Regions from separate parts of the Cyanobium sp. ATX-6F1 genome, predicted to be linked through region 1. Evidence: predicted binding sites of a transcription regulator. Region 1 holds the regulator's gene; each other region holds the start of a gene.
What was found. The regulator NtcA, encoded in region 1, controls nitrogen genes in cyanobacteria. The targets are predictions, from matches to a motif close to GTANCNNNNGNTAC.
Positions count from the first base shown of each region.

Region 2: the regulator NtcA is predicted to act here: its motif matches at 3,565-3,578, upstream of urtA (urea ABC transporter substrate-binding protein).
Region 3: the regulator NtcA is predicted to act here: its motif matches at 2,239-2,252, upstream of AAF143_RS12710 (ammonium transporter).

Region 1 covers NZ_JBCEBF010000001.1:678,062-683,640, forward strand. The annotation lists gene thyX (FAD-dependent thymidylate synthase) at 1-5, shown strand, start outside; gene AAF143_RS04225 (thermonuclease family protein) at 32-544, opposite strand; gene dcd (dCTP deaminase) at 607-1,200, opposite strand; partial or broken gene AAF143_RS04235 (cob(I)yrinic acid a,c-diamide adenosyltransferase) at 1,200-1,749, opposite strand; gene ntcA (global nitrogen regulator NtcA) at 2,058-2,798, shown strand; gene AAF143_RS04245 (DUF3084 domain-containing protein) at 2,899-4,110, shown strand; gene AAF143_RS04250 (RuvX/YqgF family protein) at 4,107-4,580, shown strand; gene AAF143_RS04255 (DUF3146 family protein) at 4,558-4,815, opposite strand; gene pth (aminoacyl-tRNA hydrolase) at 4,812-5,465, opposite strand.
Region 2 covers NZ_JBCEBF010000001.1:1,137,505-1,143,083, reverse strand. The annotation lists partial or broken gene urtC (urea ABC transporter permease subunit UrtC) at 1-941, opposite strand, end outside; partial or broken gene AAF143_RS06790 (ABC transporter permease) at 945-2,101, opposite strand; gene urtA (urea ABC transporter substrate-binding protein) at 2,204-3,517, opposite strand; partial or broken gene ureG (urease accessory protein UreG) at 3,656-4,254, opposite strand; partial or broken gene AAF143_RS06775 (urease accessory protein UreF) at 4,255-4,922, opposite strand; gene ureE (urease accessory protein UreE) at 4,925-5,467, opposite strand; gene AAF143_RS06765 (urease accessory protein UreD) at 5,538-5,579, shown strand, end outside.
Region 3 covers NZ_JBCEBF010000003.1:234,644-240,222, forward strand. The annotation lists partial or broken gene acs (acetate--CoA ligase) at 1-1,170, opposite strand, end outside; gene AAF143_RS12705 (HAD family hydrolase) at 1,286-1,936, shown strand; gene AAF143_RS12710 (ammonium transporter) at 2,419-3,795, shown strand; gene sds (solanesyl diphosphate synthase) at 3,931-4,902, opposite strand; gene murI (glutamate racemase) at 4,925-5,579, opposite strand, start outside.

The sequences.
Region 1 (5,579 bases):
CCTGAGCGGGCCAAGACGGGCCATGGCCGAGCTAGCTCAGCAACCTCCCCTGTCGGCGGCACCAGCGGCGTTCCCAGGCGGCGATCGGCAGCCGCGGCGGGCCCCACACCCCCAGCCCCTGGCGCTGGGCCTGCCGTTCCTCTGAGAGAAAGGCCTTCGCATCGCAACGGCTGAGCTTCTGGCGGTAGACGAGGGCCTGACCACGCCGCACCAGGATCCAGTTGACGTTGCCCCGCTCGCTGAGCAGCTTGGCCACCGTTCGGCCGTAGCGGTCCGTGCCCAGAGGCGTGAGCAGGACCGGGCTGCCCGGAGGCAACAGCGCCCTCAGGGCCGCCCGCGACGCCACACCCCATGGGGGCTGAGCGAGCTCAGGCGCATCGATGCAGGCCAGCCGCAGCTTGAGCCGCCTGCCCTGGACCGCCACCATCAAGCTGTCGCCATCGACCACGGACAACACCTTCGCGCCCACCCGGCTGACGGAGTAATCCACCGAGAGCGGCACGGCGGCCTGGGCTGAACCTTGGGCGGCCAGTAGCAGCGGCAACGCCGCGAGGATGAAGCGCGCAGACCCCGTCCATGACACCGCCCCCGAAGCGCGAACTGCGCTCAGACCTTGGCGAGGGTCACCCGTTCCGGCTGGTGTTGGTACTTGCCGGAACGGTCGCTGTAGGTGGTCTCGCAGGGATCCCCCTCGAAGAACAACAGTTGGCAGATCCCCTCGTTGGCGTAGATGCGGCAATCGGCGCCGGACGAATTGCTGAATTCCAGGGTGAGGTGGCCCTCCCAGCTGGCCTCGGCGGGGGTGGTGTTGACGATGATCCCGAGGCGGGCATAGGTGCTCTTCCCAAGGCAGATCACGGTGATGTTCGCCGGCACCTTCATCTTCTCGAAGGCCACACCGAGGCCGTAGGAGTGGGCCGGCAGGATGAAATAGGACCCGTCCTCGTCCTGGTGCAGGGCGGCGGGTTCGAGGTTGGCGGGATTGAACCGCTTGGGGTTCATCACCGTGCCCGGCACATGGCGGAAGATCAGGAACTCCTTCGGCGAGAGCCGCAGGTCGTAGCCGTAGGACGAGCAGCCGTAGCTGAGCACCGGAGCCGTCCGGTTCTCAGGGTCGAGATGGCGCACCAGCGTGGGCTGGAAGGGCTCGAGCAAGCCTGCGGCGGCCTGTTCGTTGATCCAGCGATCGCACTTAAGCATCAGCTCCCCCGGCGCAACTGGGTGACCTGGTCGGCCATCGCCATCAGCGGCGGCGGCATCGACGGCCCGGTGAGGATCACATCGAGATGCGAAGGGCGCCGCTCCAGGGTCTCGCTCACATCGGCGGCCTCCAGGTAACCCAGTTCGACCGCCAGCCCCAGCTCATCGAGCACCATCAACTCCACCGAACCGGCGAGCAACTGCTCCCGGCTGAACGCCCAGACCTCCTGCACCGCCTGACGCTCCTGCTCGCTGGCGGGGGGATCTCCAGACAACCGGGCACATCGGGGCGCAACCACTGAAGGCGGCCGCAGAGCCAGAGGCTGTGCCCCAGACCCTGCTCCACACCCCCTTGAGGAACTGACTGATCAGCACACGACTGCCCAGGCCGGCGGTGCGCAGCGCCTGGCTGAACACTCCGCCGAAGCTGCCGCGGAACGGAGCCGTGTGGATCTGCAACAGACCTTCCTGCTGGCTCACGAGCCGCAGGCTGCGCAGGGGACGGGGGGCACCGTGGTCGAGGCCGGGTTTGCGCAGGCTGGCGGTCATCGGCACAGAAGGGGGAACACGGTGTCGCTCTGCCTGGGGCGCCGCGGCCAGCGAGGTGGCCAGCGACTTGGAGGGCCTGAGCCCCTGATCGGCAGCTGAAATCTGAGGGTGCAGCGGCAGGCGGGCCTGGGTGGCGGACCCTGAATGTAGCGGTGTCGGCCCCACCGGCAAGGCAACGGCACACCATCCCTAGCGCGAACGCACGTACCAGCACCCAGGAGCCAGAAACCTCCAGCGGAGCGATGGTGTCTGTTGATACAGGGGCAGCCAGGGGCGATCTTTAGCTTTTCACCACTTTCCCCGCCTTGATGGTCGGCGCCACCCGCGGTTTCAGCCGCTATAGCAGCGGTCCCAGCTCCGGAACGAGTGGCATGGCCTCCCCAGGCGCGGCTGGATCCGCCCCCACCCCCACGCTTCTGGATGTGATCCGGGGGCTCAGTGGCAGCAGCGTGGAAACGGTGGAGCGCAGCAAAACCATCTTCTTCCCCGGTGACCCCGCCGAGCGCGTCTATCTGCTGCGGCGCGGGGCCGTTCGCCTCTCACGGGTCTATGAATCGGGCGAGGAGATCACCGTTGCCCTGCTGCGGGAAAACAGCCTGTTCGGGGTGCTGTCCCTGCTCACCGGCCAGCGCTCCGACCGCTTCTATCACGCTGTGGCCTTCACCCGGGTGGAGATGGTGACAGCGCCTGCTACCTCCGTGCGCCGGGCGATCGAGGTGGACGCCAGCGTCGGCCTGCTGATGCTCCAGGGCCTCTCCTCGCGGATCCTGCAGACCGAGACGATGATCGAAACCCTCACCCACCGGGACATGTCTTCGCGGCTGGTGAGCTTCCTGCTGGTGCTCTGCCGTGATTTCGGCGTGCCCGGCAGCGAGGGGATCACCATTGACCTGCGCCTCTCCCACCAGGCGATCGCCGAAGCGATCGGCTCCACCCGGGTCACGATCACCCGCCTGCTGGGTGACCTGCGCAACGCCGGCCTGTTGCAGATCGACCGCAAGAAGATCACGGTGTTCGATCCGGTGGCCCTGGCCAAGAAGTTCAGCTGAGCCCACCGGCTCCAGCTCCGCCGCTGTCCCGCTCGATTCGTTCCCGCTCGATTCGGCTGGGTTGGATTCGGATGGATACTGAGAGCCTCCGCTTGGTTCCGTGTCCGGCTGGCTGCTGATCCTGGCTCTGCTGGTGCTCGGCGGAGTGCTCTCCACCTTCGGTGACCGCCTCGGCAGCCGCGTGGGCAAGGCGCGGCTGAGCTTGTTCAACCTGCGTCCCCGCAACACGGCGGTGCTGATCACGGTGCTCACCGGCAGCCTGATCAGCGCCGTGTCCCTGGGGCTGATGCTGCTGGTCAGCGAGCGGCTGCGGACTGGGTTGTTCCAGCTTGATCAGCTGGAGCGCAAGCTGCGGGACAGCCGCAGGGATCTGGCCAGCAGCCAGGCGGAGATCCGCCGGGCCCAGCAGGCGAGCGCGCGGGCCGAGCTCGGCCTGCACCAGGCCCAGGGGCAACTGGCCACGGCCGACCAGCGCGCCCAGAAACTGCGCAACGAACTGCAACCGCTTCAGCGGCAACGGCTCCAGCTGGAGCGGCAGCGCAATCTGCTCAGCCAGGACATCCGGGCCAAGGACGCGGACATCCGGCGCAACGAGGCGGAGCTTGCGACGGTGAACCAGCGCATCGCGGCGGGCGCCAAGGAACTGAAACGGCTTGAAGCGAAGTTGATCGATCTGCGCCGGGGGGACGTGGTGATCAGCAGCGGCCAGCCGTTGGCCACAGCCAAGATCAACCTGGAAAACGCCTCCCAGGCCACCCTCGTGATCAAGGCGCTGCTGCGGCAGGCCAACCTGGTCGCCTACCAGCGCGTGCTGCCGGACCAGGTGGCCAATCGCCAGATCCTGCTGGTGCCCCGCAGCGAGATCACCCGGCTCCAGGGTGTCATCACCAAACCAGGATCCTGGGTGGTGAGCATCATTTCCGCCGCCAATGTGCTGCGCGGCGAACAGCAAGTGCTGGCCTTCCCGGACGTGCGACCCAACCGCCAGGTGATCCGCCGCGGCGATGTGATGGCCACCACCGTTGTCGAGGCTGACCAGCGCAGTCCCGAGCAGGTGCGCAGTCGCTTGAATCTGCTGATGGCGGCCACCTTCACCCGCGCCCAGGGCCAGGGCTCCCTCGCCGACGGCGTGCAGTTCGACGTGGCCAGCTTCAACCGCCTGGGCAAGGAACTGAGCGAGCGGCCCCCGGGCCTGGCCGTTCGCCTGGAAACCGTGTCCGTCCGCAACAGTGACATCGCCGACCCGATCACCGTCGACCTGCGCTGGATCGACGGCCCCTCTCCGGCGGTGCGCAGCCTTCCCCGCCCATGACCCCTGCGCCGGCGGACGGGGCCCATGGCGGCCCCCTGGCGGCCCTGGATCCAGGCCGCAGCAAGTGCGGTCTGGTGCGCACCGATGGCTCGAGGCGGCGGGTGATCGAGGCCCTGGTGTTGCCACCAGAGGAGTGCTGGCAGCGAATCCAGCACTGGCAGGCCGAGGACCCGCTGGCAGCGCTGGTGCTCGGCAACGGCACCGGCAGTGGCGCCTGGTGCGCGCGGTTGTCGCCGCTGCTGCCTGTGATCCTGGTGGATGAGCGCGGCAGCACCCTGGCGGCGCGGCACCGGTTCTGGCAACTGGAACCTCCCGGCCCCTGGAGGCGCCTGCTGCCGGAAGGCCTGCGTCTTCCACCGCGGGATTGGGATGACGTGGTGGCCCAGCTGCTGCTGGAGCGTCACCTGGGGTGGCCCCTGGAGCGGCAGATCCCGGACGGGCGAGCTGTTACAGGCGTGCCCGCACGGTGAAGGCGTAATCGCCTCCCGGCTCGAGCTGGTAGTCGGCCTGCAGCAGAAAGCGCAGCAGGGCGTCCTGAATCAGAGCCCGCCCCAGGGAGGGCTCAACGCTGAGTTCGCCCCGATCGAAGGCCCAGCTGAAGGTCCAATGGAAGCCACCGGCCGTGACCTCGCCCTCCAGCAGTCGTCTGCTGAAGCTTTGGTGCAGCACGCGCAGCTGCGCGGTGGTGGCGGGAAGGCGACTCAGCGCGGTGGAAGCGAATCCGAAGCCAGATTGCCACCGGCCGTCACCTGAAAACTGTTCAGGCGGGTGGCCGCCCGCTCCAGCCCCAGTCGCTGGACGATCTCCACGCCGGCGATCACCTCATCGAGCACCGCACGCAGCAACGGTTGTTCGGCGGCCTGGAAGCGGCCGAGCACATGGGACAGCGTGCGCGCCTTGCGCTCTTCGGGGTTCAGGGCCGGGGCACCGATGCCGATGCGCAGACGCGGAAAGTCCTGGGTGCCGAGATGGGCGATGGCACTGCGCAGGCCGTTGTGGCCACCAGCACCGCCGGAGGCCCGCAGGCGCAGGCGCCCCAGGGGCAGATCCATGTCATCGACGACCACCAGCATCTGGCTGGGATCGAGATCGAACCAGTCGAGGGCGGCGCGGATCGAGCGGCCGCTCTCGTTCATGAAGGTCTGGGGCATCAGCAGCCGCAGGCGCCCGGAACCCTGGTGCAGGTCGGCGAGCAGGCCATGGAGCTTGGCCTGGGAGCGAAAGCGCACGCCATCCGCCGCGGCCAGCCGCTCAAGGGCCATGAACCCGACGTTGTGGCGGGTGGCCTCGTAGTCGGAGCCGGGATTTCCGAGGCCGACGAGCAGCTGGAGCGGCGCGGCCGCAGGAGATGCCATGGACGAAGAGGAAAGACCAGGACCTTTCAGGAGAGCCCTCAAAAGGAGCGATGGGCCTGAGTTACCCAGCCAGTGGCGGTGTTTAAGGGCCTGCGCTGGAGACGGGGGTGCCGT
Region 2 (5,579 bases), 460 kb from region 1:
GGTTTCGGGCAGCTGCTCACTGATCAGGCTCTTGGCATAGTTGATCAGCACGGCCCCGAGCACAGCCCCGATCAGGGTGCCCCGTCCGCCCACCGCCACCCAGATCACCATCTCGATCGAGAACGGCACCGCCATGAACTGGGGGCTGACGATGCCGGATTGGACGGTGTAGAGCGCTCCGCTCACCCCGGCCAGGGCTCCGGCCACGGCGAAGACGAGGGTCTTGTAGGCGGTGGGGTTGTAGCCCGTGTAGCGAAGCCTGGGCTCATCATCTCGGATCGCCACCAGGGCATCACCGAAGCGGCCGCTGGTGAGCCAGCGGCAAAGGAACCAGGCCGCCACGGTCAGCACCACGGTGAGCAGGAACAGGCTGCGCTGCATGGCATCGGAGCCGACCAACTCGCCGAAGATCCGCGCGGTGTCGGTCTTGAGGCCGTTGGTGCCGTTGATCAGCTTCTGTTGGCCGTTGAAAAAGTTGAAGAAGACCAGCAGGGCCGCCTGGGTGAGGATCGAGAAGTAGACCCCCTTGATCCGGTTGCGGAACACCAGAAAGCCGAGCAGGCCAGCCACCAGGGCAGGGATCACCCAGATCGCCAGAAACGTGAACACCGGCGAGGTGAAGGGCTGCCAGAAGGTCGGCAGCTCCTTGACGCCGTAGAGGCCGAAGAACTCCGGCAACTGGCCGGGCTCGAGGCTGTCGAGCTGCAGGTACATGCCGATGGCATAACCACCGATGGCGAAGAAGATCCCCTGGCCGAGGCTGAGCAGGCCGGTGAAGCCCCAGATCAGATCAATGCCCAGGGCGACGATGCCCAGCGAGAGAAACCGACCGAGCAGGTTGAGCCGGAAGGGGGCAGTAGCACCGGCAGGATCAGGGCCGCGGCCACGATCAGCACCCAGGGCAACAGGCGACGCCAGAGGGGAGCAGCGGTGGGCGCCATGGCTCAGGCCTCCACCATGCGGCCCTTGGGCGGGAAGATCCCCGCCGGGCGGAACTGCAGGAAGACCACGATGATCGCAAACACGAGCACCTTGGCCATCGAGGTGGTGGCGAAGAAGGTGATCAGCTCGTTGAGGCCGCCGGGCATGGCAGGCCAGACCAGAAGCAACGAACCGGAACCGACCACATAACTCAGCACACCGATGGCGAGGGCCGCCACCACCGTGCCCATGAGCTTGCCCACCCCTCCGAGCACCACGACCATGAAGCAGTCGACGATGTAATTGCCTCCGAGGTTGGGGCCCACCGATCCCAGCAGGGTGACGGCGACACCAGCCACACCGGCCAGACCGGAGCCGACCAGGAAGGTGAGCGCATCCACCTTCTGGGTGGGGATGCCGAGGCAATCGCTCATCGGCCGGTTCTGGGTGACCGAGCGGATGCGGATGCCCCAGACGCTCTTCTGCAGGAACCAGGTGACCGCCACCAGGGCGGCGATGGTGAGGGCGATGATGAACAGGCGCGCAGTCGGCATGTTCACGGCCCCCACGTCGATGGAACCGCGCAGCCAGCTGGGCGCGGTGACATCGAGGTTGCGGGCGCTGAACCAGGGTTCATCAAGGGCCCGCTGCTGTCCGAGGACGGCGGCCACGGCGATCCCCACCAGGCCGGCGACGAGCCAGTTGCCCACGGCGAGGATCGGGGTCCAGCGCTGTTGCCACCAGGCCTTGGGGGTGAGGCGAGGCAGCAGCAGACCGAGGGCCACCGCCAGCACCAGGCCGATGGCGAAGGCACTCGAGACCGAGCGCACAAACTGCTGCAGGATCAGGCTCACCCCCAGGTGGCCAGCAGGGTTTCCAGGGGCCGCCCGTAGAGCCTGCGGATCACGGTCTTCTCCAGCAGCAGACCGGCCAGACCACTGACCAGGAAGGCGATCGGAATGGCAATCAAGATGTAAATCGGGAACAGCGCTTCCGGCACGGCGGCCTTGAAGATGTTCTGCACCACATAGGTGGTGTAGGCCCCGATCATCATCAACTCGCCATGGGCCATGTTGATGACGCCCATCAGCCCGAAGACCACGGCCAGTCCGAGTGCGGCGAGCACCAGCACCGAGCCGATGGCCAGGCCGTTGAACAGTGTTTCGTAGAGAAGATCCATGGCGTCCCGGCGGAACCGGGCAAGGTGAACGGTCAGCCCAGAAAGCCAGGCACGAAAAGAGGGGAGATTCCTCCCCCTCTGAGGTCGATGGCCTGACGGCGATCACATCTTGAACTTGCCGGCGTCAGGACGCTTCTGGGTCCAGTCGCAGGTGTAGCCCTTGGTTTCAGGCACAAACTGGTTCCAGGCAATGGGCTTGAGGATGCCCTTGTTCTCGATGATCTTGAACATCCCATCCTTCTGGACCTCGCCGATCATCACCAGTTCAGTGGTGTGATGGTTGGGTTGAACTTCGATCGGACCCTGAGGGGCATCGAACTTCACTCCGATCAAGGCCTCACGCACCTTGGCGTTATCGGTGCTGCCGGCCTTCTCGGCACCCTTGGCCCAGAGGTAGACCATGTTGTAAGCCGACTCAGCCGGGTCGTTGGTGACCCGCTTCTCGCCATACTTCGCCTTGAAGTCAGCGGTGAACTTCTTGGAAGCCGGGGTATCAAGGCTTTGGAAGAAGTTCCAGGCGGCATAGGTACCTTCAAGGTACTCAGGCCCGATGGCGGCCACTTCCTCTTCCGCGATCGAGAAGCTCATGATCGCGTAACCGTTGGCCGGGGTGATGCCGGCAGCCTTCATCTGCTTGAAGAAAGCAACATTGCTGTCACCGTTCAGGGTGTTGACGATCACACCACCCTTGGGCAGGGCCTGCTTGATCTTGGCAATGATCGGCGCCACCTCAGTGTTTCCAAGGGGAAGGTAGTCCTCACCCACCAGCTTGCCGCCTTCTGCCTTGAGCTGTTCCTTCATGATCGTGTTGGCCGTACGTGGGTACACGTAATCGGAGCCCACCAGGAAGAAGTCTTTGCCCTTGTTCTTCAGCAGCCAAGACACAGCCGGCTCGGCCTGCTGATTGGGCGTAGCCCCGCTGTAGAAGATGTTCTTGGAGCACTCCTGACCTTCGTACTGGATTGGGTAGAAGAGGAAGTGATCCTTGGCCTCGAACACCGGCAGCATCGCCTTGCGGCTGGCGGAGGTCCAGCCTCCGAACACCACGTCGACCTTGTCCTGATCAATGAGTTTCTTGGCTTTCTCGGCGAAGGTGGGCCAGTCGGAAGCGCCGTCTTCCTCGACCGGAACGATCTTCAGCTTCTTGCCAGCAACATTGACACCACCGGATTTGTTGATCTCCTCGATCGCCATCAGCTCGGCTTCGGCCACCGTGTTCTCGGAGATAGCCATGGTGCCGGAGCGGGAGTGAAGGATCCCGACCTTCACTTCACCGTCGAAACCGCCGCCGCCGTCTCCGGAGGCCATCTTGTCGCCGCCACCGCCCCCACAGGCCACGAGGGAAAAGGACGTGGCCAGAGCGGTGGCGCCGCCCAGCAGACGAAAGGCCGTCTTCTGCGTCGAGGTGGGCTTCATTGAACAAAACTCCTGGGTGTGGTCCGCCAACTAGCGGAAAGGGCAACGTATCGACGGGTACCTCGGAAAACATGTAGCGGATCGCACCGTTTGGCCAACCCATGGGCGGCCTGTCACAGACCCAACGTCAAACAAGTCTCAATCCGGTAGCTGTTGCAACAGAAACTTCTCCACCTGATCGAGGCCCTCTCCCGAGCGGAGGTTGGTGAAGCACCACGGCAGACCCGGGCGCATGCGCTCGGTGTCCCGCTCCATCACCTCCAAAGAAGCGCCCACCATCGGGGCCAGATCGATCTTGTTGATCACCAGCAGATCGGAGCGGGTGATGCCCGGTCCCCCTTGCGGGGGATCTTGTCGCCGGCGGCCACATCAATCACATAGATGCAGCGGTCGACGAGCTCCGGGCTGAAACTGGCGGCCAGGTTGTCACCGCCGCTCTCCACCAGCACCAGATCCAGGTCGGGGAAGGCCTGCTCCAGCTCCTCCACCGCCGCCCGATTGATCGAGCAGTCCTCACGGATCGCCGTGTGGGGGCAGCCGCCCGTCTCCACCCCGCGGATGCGCTCGGGGGCGAGGGCACCGGCGCGGGTGAGGAACTGGGCGTCTTCCTGGGTGTAGATGTCGTTGGTCACCACCGCCAGCTGCAGCCGGTCCCGCAGCGAGCGGCACAGGGCCTCCACCAGGGCCGTCTTGCCGGAACCCACGGGCCCGGCCACCCCCACGCGCAAGCGGCTCATCTAACTGCGGAACAGACGGGAGTAGAGCTCAGCATGCTGCAGCTGGGCCAGGGCCGCCCCGACCCCGCCGCTCCAGAGGGCGCGGGGGTCGGCGCCCACCAGCTCCCGGGCGCGGCGCTCCAGCAACGGCCCCAGCCGCAGCTGCAGGGCCTGGCCCGAGGTGGCCCCCAGGGGCACCAGGCGCACGGCGGCACTGATCTGATTGGCCACCCAGCCGTGGAGGTAGGCCTCGATCAGCTCAAGGGGCTCCAGCTCCAGGCACACCCCCGCCCAGGCCCAGGCGGCGCTCCAGCCCAGCCCAGGAGCTGCAGCTCCAGCCCCAGCCGGAGGCAGGGGCCAGCCCAAGTCCTTCAGCAACTGCAGCAGCGAGCGCCCCATTTGACGCTGCTGGGCCCGCAGCTCCGCCGCCTCCCGCTGGGCCAGCAGCCAACCGTCGAGTTCGGCCGCCGCCGGCAGGTCCCCTGGGCCAGGGCCTCCATCAAGGGACCCAGGGCCGCGGCCTCGATCGCCACCAGGCCGCGCTCCAGCTCAGCGATCAGCCAGCCCTCCAGGGCGGCGACCTCGGCCAGCTGACCGCGCTGCACCAGCACCTCCAACCCCTCCGAATAACTGAAGGCGCCCACCGGCAGGGCTGGGCTGACCAGCTGATAAAGGCGCAGGCGGGACAGGCTCACGGCTGGTGGTGATCGTGGGGCCCCTGATGGCTGTGATCGTGGTGGCTGGGCCCAGCCCCGGCATAGGCACCGCCCTCGGGCAGGAAGGGCGCCTGCAACCGCTCCACCAGCAGGCCCCGCTGCCGCAGCAGGTCCTCGAGCACGCTGTCGACCCTCAGCCGCAGCTGATTGGCATGAACTTCCAGGGGCACATGGCGGTTGCCCAAGTGGTAAGCCGCCTGCAGCAGCGCCAGGGGATCGGCGGCGCGCACCACCAACAACGGTTCGGGGGCCGCCTCCACCAGCACCACAGGGCTGCCGCCCGCCGGGACCAAGCGCTCGCCGGGCTCCAGGGCCGCGCCCCGGGGCAACTGCAGCAGCAGATCCCTCCCGCAGGCGCTCCTGCGGTGGCCCCGCAGGCTGGTGCGTTGGTCAGCGTTCAGGGGCAGGAGCAGGACCGAACCGGCCTCGGGCCCTTCGGCTGGGCCGCCCAGGCGATTCACCAGCACCAGGGGCGTCGTGGCTGAGGAGCCGGAGGGGCCGAGGGGAGAGCGACTCATCACTGGCGACGGGGAAGGCGACAGGATGGGCGCCTAAGCCATTCCACCATCAGCCCCCGCTTGCCCCCGCGTGATCGTCAGCCCACCCGAGCGCACCACCACCCCCTGGCGG
Region 3 (5,579 bases), on a different contig from region 1:
GCCGAGGATGCGCAGGGAGCCCATGTCGTACTGGTCGGGCACCTCCCGGCCGTTCTTCATGAACGCCCGGATCGCCGTGGGCGCGGTGTAGAAGATCGTGACCTTGTGCTTCTCGATCACCTCCCAGAAGGCCCCGGGCTTGCTGGGGCGCGGGGCTCCCTCGTACATCACCGTGGTGGCGCCGTTCGAGAGCGGGCCGTAGACGATGTAGCTGTGGCCGGTGATCCAGCCCACATCGGCGGTGCACCAGTGGATGTCGTCCTCGCGCAGATCGAAGATCCACTGGAAGGTGAGCTGGGCCCAGAGGTTGTAGCCGGCGGTGGTGTGCACCACTCCCTTGGGCTTGCCGGTGGAGCCGGAGGTGTAGAGCACGAACAGGCGGTCCTCGCTGGCCATCGGCTCGGCGGGCGCCTCGGGGCTCTGGGGTTCCACCAGCTCATGCCACCAGTGGTCCCGGCCGCTGGTGAAGCCCACCTCTTGGCCCGTGCGGCGCACCACCAGCACATGCTCCACCGATGGGCAACCCTCAGCGAGGGCCTGATCCACCGCCGGCTTGAGCGCCACGGGCTTGTCTTTGCGGAAGCCGCCATCGGCGGTGATCACCGCCTTGGCCGAACCATCGATCAGCCGGTCCCGCAGGGCCTCAGCGGAATACCCCCGAACACCACCGAGTGGGGGGCGCCGATGCGGGCGCAGGCCAGCATGGCGATCGCCGCCTCGGGCACCATCGGCATGTAGAGCGCCACCAGGTCGCCCTTGCCGATGCCCAGGGAGCGCAGGGCATTGGCGGCCTTGCTCACCTCCGCATGGAGCTGGCGGTAAGTGAAGGTGCGCACGTCCCCCGGCTCCCCCTCCCAGATCAGCGCCGTCTTGTCGGCGCGGGGGCCATCGAGATGGCGATCGAGGCAGTTGTAGGAAACGTTGGTGGTACCGCCCTCGAACCAACGGGCGAAGGGCGGGTGGCTCCAATCGAGCACCTGCTCAAAGGGTGTGAACCAGTGCAGCTGCGTGCGGGCCTGCTCGCCCCAGAAGGCGTCGGGGTCGGCCTCCACCCGGGCCACCAGTTCCTGGTAGGCCGCGAGGCTGCCGATCTGGGCTGTGGCCGCGAGCTCCGCGGGGGGCGAACACCCGTTGCTCCTGGAGCACCGATTCGATCGTGGCCTCGCTCATCCATCTGCTGCACCGATCGCCCATTCAAGCCAGCGACCGTCCCGGGCGCCCAGGGGGAGACGGATGTTGAAGGTTGCGGCCTCAAGGCCAGGAGGTGGGCTGGGAGGATGGCCCGATGAGCCGGCCCGCCGCCTGTCTGTTTGACCTCGACGGTCTCCTGCTGGACACCGAGCCCCTGCATGGCCGCGCCTGGCGGGAGGCGGCCCGCCATTTCGGCGTGGAGCTGGCCCACGAACAGCTGCTGGCCCTGCGGGGTCGCCGGCGCGATGACAACGCCCGCCAGGTGCGCCGCTGGATCAAGGCGGGCGAAGCTCCGTCCCCCACGCCGGAGGAGCTGTTGGCCGTGCAACAGCCGATCGCCAGGCAGTTGCTGCCCCAGGCCAGTGCGATCGATGGCGCGGCGGAACTGCTCGCCCGCTGCCGGGAGCTGGCCATCCCCATGGCCCTGGTCACCAGCAGCAGCCGTGAGGCGGTGGCGCGCAAGGCCGCTCCCCACCCCTGGCTGGGGCTGATCGAGCTGCGGGTGCACGGGGACGACCCTGAACTTGGGCAGGGCAAGCCCGCTCCGGATGGTTATCTGCTTGCGGCCCGGCGCCTGGGGGTGCCGGCGGGCGATTGCTGGGCCTTCGAGGATTCTCCGGCCGGGGCCCGCGCTGCCCATGAGGCCGGCTGCCAGGTGCATGTGCTCGCCGGGGATCTTGATGAGGGGGCCTTTCCTGCGGGGGTGCGCTTGATTCGCAGTCTTCGGGAGGTGGAGCTGGCCTAGGCGCTCCCCCACCGCTGAATGTAGGCAGAGGAGGCTGGCCTGGGCCGCACGTTCAATCCCCCTGAACGTATGGAGACTCACGATCACCCAATCCAGCAGCATTTGCTGAGCGCAGGGAACCTCGTCCAAGTCATTCCAATCGCTCGCTCACCATCCAGCGGCCCTAGTTCCTAAAGCATGACCAAGAGGCACCACTCACCCGGCTGGTGAGCAACCCCGCCGAGACCTCTGCCGCGGAACGACCCCCGAGAGCCTCATATGCCCCCTAAATGCCTCCCATTGGCGCACGGATTTAACGATCTGTGCCTTTGGCTACAAGCCCAGTGCCGCGATCGCCGGACTCTGACCAAGCCCGTTTATCGATCAGTTCCTGCAAAGGGGCGTTGATGATGCGAAGGACCCAACCCTTTTCCAACTGGAGCGCCGCCCTCACGGCCGGCCCCTCTGCTCTCGAAACATTTGACAGCTTCCGCCTCAGATTCATGGCGGGAGTGGAGAACCCTCACCTGCGCCGGTTCGCCGTGGTCCTCCTGGCCGCCGGTGCCCTGGTGATGCCACTGATGGCCGGCGCCGCCAAGGCAGCGCTCACCAAAGTCCCCACCGATGGGGCCGACAACCTGCTGATGTTGGTCGGCTCGGCCCTCGTGCTGCTGATGACCCCGGGGCTGGCGTTCTTCTACGGGGGCTTCACCCGGGCCAAGAACGTTCTGAACTGCATGATGATGAGCTTCTTCCTGATGGGTCTCATCGGGGTGCTCTGGGTGGTGATCGGCTACAGCCTCGCCTTCGGAGTCGGATTCGGGAGTCCCTTCATCGGTGGCCTCGAGTTTTTCATGCTCAATGGGGTGGGTGGTCCCCTCGGAGATGCTCCCCTGGCCGATGGTTTCGCCATCAGCGCCACCAGTTTCGCCCTGTTCCAGGGCATGTTCGCGATCATCACCCCGGCTCTGATCAGTGGCGCTCTGGTGGAGCGCATCAGTTTCAAGGCCTGGTTCTGGTTCTGCCTGTTCTGGAGCCTGTTGATTTACTCCCCCATGGCCAAGATGGTCTGGGGAGGCGGCTTCCTCGGCTGCTTTGGCATCGGTGCGATCGATTTCGCCGGCGGCACGGTCGTGCACATCGCCTCCGGTGTGTCCGCCCTCGTTGCGGCCGCGATCATCGGCAAGCGCACCAACTGGCCCGAGCAGAAGAGCCCACCCCACAACGTGCCCTTCATTCTTCTGGGTGCAGGCCTGCTCTGGTTCGGCTGGTTCGGCTTCAACGGGGCCAGCATGTTCGCCTCCAAGACGGCCGGTTACCCCTTCCTCACCACCACCACCGCGGCTTCGGCGGCCCTGCTCACCTGGTGCCTGCTGGAATGGTTCCTCGATGGCAAGCCCACAGCCGTGGGTGCGGCCACCGGAGCTGTGGCGGGCCTGGTGGGGATCACTCCCGCCGCTGGCTTCGTCTACATGGGGCACTCGATCATCATCGGTGCTCTCACGGCTACGGCCTGCCTGATCGCCGTGAGGGTGAAGATGGCGATCAAGTTCGATGATTCGCTGGACACCTTCATGGTCCACGGCGTGGGCGGAACCATCGGTGCCTTGCTGACGGGGGTGTTCGCCGTCTCGGCCCTCGTTCCGGCGGACTACTTCCCCAAATCTGCCGAAGTCATGGCAGCCGGCGGCAACCTGGGGCTGTTTGTGGTTCAGCTCAAAGCTGTACTCATCACCTACGGATTCGTGGGTATCGGAACGGCTGTGATTCTCTTGATCCTTGGAGCGATCATGCCGCTCCGGATTACTCCCGAAGAGGAGGATCGTGGTGTCGACTACGTGCTGCACGGTGAAGAGGCCTACGACCCGATGGCCTACTGACCGCCGTTGGTCATCAAGCCCTTCAACTGCGCCCCCGCCCAGGCGGGGGCATTTTCATGGCCTCCACCCCAAAGCGCGAGATCTCAGCAGCGACCGAGCAGGGATTCAGAGGCGATGGACCACTGATTCAGGAGCTCAATACAGGCGGCTGAGCACGAAATCAGGCAGGGCCAGCAGGGCGCTGCGGGATTCAGAGGGAGCCAGCCAGGCCAGGGTGCCGGCGGCCTCACGGGCGAATTCTTCAGCCAGAGCCCTTGAGCGCTGGATGGCACCGGAGCCGCGCACCAGCTCGAGGGCTTGCTCCAGATCGCCGGGCTCACAGAGCTCCCGTTCGATCAGGCCCGCCAGGGAGGGCCGCTCTTCGAGGGCATAGAGCACCGGAGCCGTGAGGTAGCCGGTGGCCAGATCGCTGGCGGCCGGCTTGCCCAGCTGCTGGTCACTGCCTGTGAAATCGAGGATGTCGTCGACCACCTGGAAGGCAAGACCCAGCTGGCGGCCGAAACGGTAAAGATCGTCGAGCTGGTCGGCGGGAAGTCCGCTGAGCACACCGGCGGCCCGGGCGCTGTTGGCGATCAGTGAGGCGGTCTTGCAGTAGCTCTTGTCGAGGTAGGTGGCGAAGCTCTGACCCGTGTCGTAGCGGTAGAGGCCCTGGCGCACTTCGCCATCGGCGAGATCCATGATCACCCGCGAAAGCAGCTTGACCACCTCGAGATCGTCGAGGTTGGCGAGGTGCCAACTGGCCTGGGCGAACAGAAAGTCGCCCGCCAGAACCGCCACCCGGTGATTGAAACGACTGTGAACCGTGGCCACACCCCGACGGGTGGAGGCCTCATCCACGACATCGTCGTGGACCAGGGAGGCCGTGTGGATCATCTCGGTGATCTCGGCCAGGCGCCGGTGGCGCGGGCTCAGCTCCCCATCGGGTGCCAGGGCGCGGGAGAGCAGCAGCACGATGCCCGGGCGGATGCGCTTGCCTCCGGCGCTGAACAGATGCTCGGCGGCCGCCTGAAGAATCGGGTGGCCGGCACCGATGAGGTTGCGCAGGTCACTGAGCAGGGTCTCGAGGTCGGCTTCGACCGGCTGGAGTAACTCTGCGACCGTTGCCATGGACCCCTCCGGTCCGCCGATCCTAGAAGGCCCGGGAAAGCGACTGCAGGGACACCTGCTCCACGGTTGGTCGCTGGCCCAGCCAGGGGGTGGCGGCGCTGGCGAAGCTCTCGGCGCAACCGGTGACGCAGAAGCGGCCTTGGCCAACCGCCTCGAGTTGGTGGGGACGGCTGGGCCCAGGGCCCTGGCCATCAAGCAGCGCCTGCAGCCGTGCCACGGCGGCGACGGCGGGATCCACCAGCAGCACCTCTTCTGGCACCAATTGGCGCAGAAGCGGCCCCAGCAAGGGGTAGTGGGTACAGCCGAGCACGATCGCCTCCACCCGCGCCTCCAGTAGCGGCTGCAGGTAGGACTGGGCCGCTTGGATCAATCGTCGGTCCCGCAGGTTTCCCGCCTCGATCAGGGGCACGAACTCCGGGCAGGGCACCTCCAGCACCAACGCACCCTGCAGGTGGTGGCGGATGGCCCGGCCGTAGGCACCGCTCGCGGCCGTGGCCGGGGTCGCCAGCACCCCCACGCGCTGGCTGCGCAGTTGGGTGGCGACGCTGTCGATCAGGCCGTAGACCGGCACTCCGGCCTCATGCACGGCCACATCAAAGGCCAGGGCATTGGAGGTGTTGCAGGCCATCAGCAGGGCATCTACCCCTTCGGCCCGCAGCCAGGCCACCACCTCCGAG